2 regions of the Leucobacter chromiireducens genome follow, and region 2 is predicted to be linked to the other one. Evidence: riboswitches for the same ligand, from Rfam matches in the RefSeq annotation. Region 2 holds a riboswitch; the other holds the start of a gene.
What was found. A riboswitch is a leader RNA that binds a small molecule or an ion and turns the genes downstream of it on or off. The one in region 2 is predicted to bind thiamine pyrophosphate.

Region 1: another riboswitch for thiamine pyrophosphate. It lies ahead of ACR81A_RS01300 (ABC transporter substrate-binding protein); the one in region 2 lies ahead of ACR81A_RS11050 (thiamine ABC transporter substrate-binding protein).

What each region holds. Positions count from the first base shown of each region.
Region 1 covers NZ_CP197024.1:283,794-286,243, forward strand. Annotated here, with positions in the region: gene ACR81A_RS01290 (ABC transporter ATP-binding protein) at 1-333, shown strand, start outside; gene ACR81A_RS01295 (YkoF family thiamine/hydroxymethylpyrimidine-binding protein) at 363-1,022, opposite strand; TPP riboswitch at 1,078-1,188, shown strand; gene ACR81A_RS01300 (ABC transporter substrate-binding protein) at 1,219-2,289, shown strand; gene ACR81A_RS01305 (ABC transporter permease) at 2,286-2,450, shown strand, end outside.
Region 2 covers NZ_CP197024.1:2,460,460-2,462,909, reverse strand. Annotated here, with positions in the region: gene ACR81A_RS11055 (cell division protein PerM) at 1-1,002, shown strand, start outside; TPP riboswitch at 1,009-1,118, shown strand; gene ACR81A_RS11050 (thiamine ABC transporter substrate-binding protein) at 1,113-2,222, shown strand; gene ACR81A_RS11045 (ABC transporter permease) at 2,224-2,450, shown strand, end outside.

The sequences.
Region 1 (2,450 bases), 990 kb from region 2:
AACAAGCGCGGCGGCCGCGTCTCGGCGGGGCAGCGGCAGCTGATCTCGTTCGCGCGCGCCTTCCTCGCTGATCCGCGGGTGCTTATCCTCGACGAGGCCACCGCCTCGCTCGATCTGCCGAGCGAGCGGCTCGTACAAGACGCGCTGCAGCGGCTCCTCGCCGATCGCACCGCGATCATCATTGCGCACCGCCTCTCGACCGTCGCGATCGCCGATCGCGTGCTCGTCATGGAGCACGGTCGAGTGGTCGAGGATGGGAGCCCGGCCGAGCTCATCGCAGCGGGTGGGCGCTATGCGGCGCTGAACGCCGGGTGGGAAGCCTCGCAGGCGTAGCCGCCCGGCCCCCCGCGCCCGGCGCCGGCTCAGTCGGCGATCTGCGTGGGGCTGTTCAGTGACACGGTGAGGTGGGTGGTGACGTGCTGCACGACACCACCCACCCCGATCCAGCCGTTCGCCGCGGTTTGCAGCACGGCGGCGAGATCGCCGTCGAGGCGGGTGGCGAAGTGGTCCGATCCCGAGTAGATTCCTGCGGTCTTCGCGTCCTCGATGGCGGCGTATATCGGTGACATGTGGTCACCCTCGCTGCCCCCGTCGAGCAGGGGATAGAGCGACCAGTGTGCGCGGGCGCGCACCCCAGCCGGGGCGAGCGATACGGGGGCCGCGCCGAGCGCGGGCACGCCGGCGGGGAGCGCGCAGGCGAGTTCCCCCGGGCAGCCGCGTGAGAGCAGGATCGCGGCGGAGATGTGCGCACCGCTCGCCGCCGCAGCGCCGATCACGTCGCGCAGAAACTCGAGCACGCGCTGCTCGGTGCCACCGACGAAGGTCGAGATGTCGTTCGTCTCGAGTGTGAGGCCCGTGCGGTCGGCCTGCTCGAGCGCGCCGAGGATGATCCGCACGTAGTCGGAGTCGTACACGGAGAGCGTGAAGCGGGCGCCCACCCCGTACTGCTGCGGGGTCATGTCGGGCCCGACGGCCGGGGTCTGAGGGGATGCGGAGTCTGCGGTGTCGCTTGCGTGGGTCACGGCACCCACCATAGAAGATTCCGGCCCAATTCCGCGATCCGGAATTCTGCTACGGTGTTGAGCACACGGGAGTCCGGTAGGCCGGGCTGAGAGGAAGGTCATCAACCTTCGACCGTCGAACCTGATCTGGATCATGCCAGCGCAGGGAGACACTCTTTTCACACCCGTGCCCATCAATGAATGAAAGGGCACGCTTTTGCGTCACCATACCCACTCACGTCCACCCGCACGTCGTCTCTTCGCCGCCGCTGCGGTCCTCGCGACGGGCGCGCTCGCGCTCGTTGGCTGTGCCGCTCCCGCGGGATTGCAGAGCGCCGACTCCACGGCAGCGGGGCAGGGCACCGCGCACGTGAGCTTCGCGCTCGATTGGGCGCCGAACACGAACCACATTGGCGTGTACGTGGCCGAGGCGGAGGGCTTCTTCGCCGACGCCGGCCTCGACGTCGAAATTCTGCCCTACGGGTCGACCCCCTCGAGCCAGCTCGTCTCCGCCGGCGAGGCCGACTTTGGCATCGGTGGGCAGTCAGGCGTGCAGATGGCGCGCACTTCAGGCCTTGACGTGGTGTCCGTCTACCGCGTCACGCAGACCGACACTGGCCGCCTCGTGGTGCTCGGCTCTCGCGATGACCTCACCCGTCCGAAGGATCTCGACGGCCTCGTGTTCGGTGGCTTTGGCGCCCCGCTCTTCGGCGCGCTCGCGAAGACCACGATCCAGGGTGACGGCGGGGCAGGCAACTTTGAGGAGGTCGTGCTCGACACCGGCGCGTATGAGGCGCTCTCGCAGGGGCGCATCGACTTCACTCTCTCTGTCTCAACGTGGGAAAACCTCCAGATGGAGATCGACGGCCACCCGTATCGCGCCTGGCGCTACCAGGACTTCGGCGTGCCCGAGCAGCAGTCCACCGGCATCATCTCGAGCGACGCGTACCTCGCAGCGCACCCGACGGAGGCGCGCGCGTTCGTTGAGGCGGTTGCGCGCGGCTACGCGTTTGCCGCAGAGCACCCGGAGGAGGCCGCCGACATCCTGATCGCGGCGAATCCAGACACCCTCGGCACCGCCGAGGAGCTCGTGCGCCGCAGCGCGAAACTCATGGCGGAGGATGGCTACCTCGTGGCGAAGGGGCATGACATCGGCGAGGTGAACCCGGAAGCCTGGGCAGAGTTCGGCGCCTTCCTCTTCGACGGCGGCTTCCTCACGGACTCCGAGGGCAAACCCGTCACCGAGGAACCCGACTGGACCGAGTACTACACCGAGCTCCGCGGGTGAGCGGCGTGGGGGCCGCAGCGCCGCGCACCGCGGTGACTGGCGGTGCGGGGAACGCCGCCAGTCACACGGTGGGCCGAGCGCTCGCGCGGGTGCTGCCGCCCGTCGCGGCCTTCGCGCTGCTGCTCGTGATCTGGCAGACCGCCACGACGGCGGGTCTCGTG
Region 2 (2,450 bases):
TTGTGGGGGCTCGCCTGGCTCACCGGCGCGGGCTTCGCGGTGGGGGCGGGCACCTCGGTGACCCCGTTCGAGACCCTGCTCGGCCCCCTTCCTGCGTTGCCATTGTTCGGCGCGATCCCGCAGGGTTGGGGAGCGTTCGGTGCGCTCGCGCCAACGCTCGTGGTGCTTGTCGGGGTTGCGGTTGCGGTGCTGCTGGGCCAGCGCGCCGAGACGCGTCGCTCGTCGTGGGCCGTCGCGCTCGGCAGCGCAGCGGGTGCCGCAGTGCTCGCGGGACTTGTTGTGACCGGGCTTGCTGCGCTCGCGACGGGCTCCATCGGCCCCGATCGACTTGCGGAGGCGGGCCCTGCGCCCTGGTTGGTCGGCGGCCTTGCCGCGGCGGAGCTCGGCGCTGGGCTGCTGCTCGGCACGGCGGCGTCTCGCGTCGACGCTGCGCGGGTGCGTGAGCTCCTGCCAGAGGGACTGCCCGCAGCCTGGGGTGGCGAGCGCCAGGGGCGCACCGCCGATGCGCAGGAGACGGTGCCCCTGGAGGGGCTTGCGCCGGTGAGCGCGGCAACGGACCTGGCTGATGCGGCGCCCGAACCCGACGAGGTGCACGCCGATGTGTCGGAGCTGCCGCGCGTGGGCGTGTGGCCCGCGGACGGGGGCGGCTCGGAGCTCGCCCCCGCGGATCCGGATCTGGCGCTTGCTCATCTCGATCCCGCCGCCGGTGTGCCGGCTGACTCCGCCGAGGATTCCACTCCTGAGCACGAACTCACGTACGAACACGAGACCGTGCCTGTGGAGCCTGTGGAGCCTGTGGAGCTTGGGGATCCCTACGACCAGGAAGCCGCTGGAGAGCCCGAGGAGGAAGACCACGCCGCTTCGAGGGGCGCCGAAGACGATGCGAACGTCGAGGAGGCTGCACTCGCCGCGTATGCCTGGGACGAGAACGCGACGGGCGAGGTGACGCCGCCGGAGACGGGGCGCCGGCCCGGTTGGCGTCTGCGGGGCCCGGGGCGCTAGGGTAGAGGCGCAATCCACGGGAGTCCCGACGCGCGGGGCTGAGAGGGAGCACGCGAGCTCCGACCGTTCAACCTGATCTGGTTCATACCAGCGGAGGAAGGAACTCTTCGATGACGCCTGCACATTCCCGGCCCACGATTCGGATCGGCGCGCGCGCTGGTCTGCTCGGCCTCACCGCACTGCTCGGTCTCGGTCTCGCGGGCTGCGCCCCGGCGACGCCCGAGGCAGCCGATTCACGCGAGGTAACCCTGGTGGTGCACTCCTCTTTCCCCAATGAGGAGTTTGCCGCCGCAGCGAGCGAGGCCACCGGCTACGAGGTGTCCGTCGTCTCGGCCGGCGATGGCGGTGAACTGACCAACAAGCTCGTGCTCACGAAGGGTGCGCCGATCGCCGACGCGTTCTTCGGCGTCGACACGATCTTTGCGTCACGACTCGTGACGAACGACGTCGTGGAGCCCTACCGCCCGCAGGGCCTGTCTGACGCGTTCACGTACCTCGCAATTGGAGCGGACGGGGGTGCGGTCTCGGGCGACGCGGACTACGCGCTCACCCCGATCGACCAGGGTGCAACCTGCATCAACATCGACCCGGCCTGGTTTGCTGAGCACAGCATTGCCGAGCCGAAGAACTACGAGGACCTCGCGAAGCCCGAGTATCGCGACCTCACCGTGCTGCTCGACCCGACCGCCTCATCGACGGGCGCATCCTTCCTCGTTGGCACCGTCGCGAAGTTTGGCGAGGACGGCTTCGCGAAGTACTGGCAGAGCCTCATCGACAATGGTGCGCGCGTGGAGCAGGGCTGGAGCGACGCGTACAACGGCCAGTTCACGCAGGGCGGCGGCGCAGGTACCAAGCCGATCGTGGTGTCGTACGGCTCGTCACCCGCCTTCACCGTGACGGAGGATGGTTCCGCCACCACGACGAAGGCGCTCCTCGACACCTGCTCAAACCAGGTGGAGTACGCGGGCGTGCTCGCCGGCGCGGCGAACCCCGCCGGCGCGCGTGCGGTGCTCGACTACCTCGCCTCCGGTGAGTTCCAGGCGACGATCCCCGACAGCATGTACATGTACCCGGTCGACACCGAGGTGAGCTTGCCCGAGTCGTGGGCGGAGTTTGCTCCGATCCCGAGCGAGGCACAGCTGAATGACCTGCCGAGCGCCGAGATTGAGCGTGGCCGCGAGGGCTGGCTGAAGACGCTGAGCGAGCAGATCGGCCTCTAGCGTGGGCGAAGCGGCACCCCGCGGCAACTCCGCGGGCGCAACACCCTGGGGCATCACTGCCTGGGTGCTTGCCGTGGCGGTGCCGCTCGCGTTCCTCGCGCTCTTCTTCCTGTGGCCGGTCATCGCGCTCGTTGCGACCGGCCTCACGAGCGATGGGCGCATCGACCTCGGGGGCATCGCCGAGGTGTTTGGTGCCTCGCGCACCTGGCGCGTCATTGGGCAAACGCT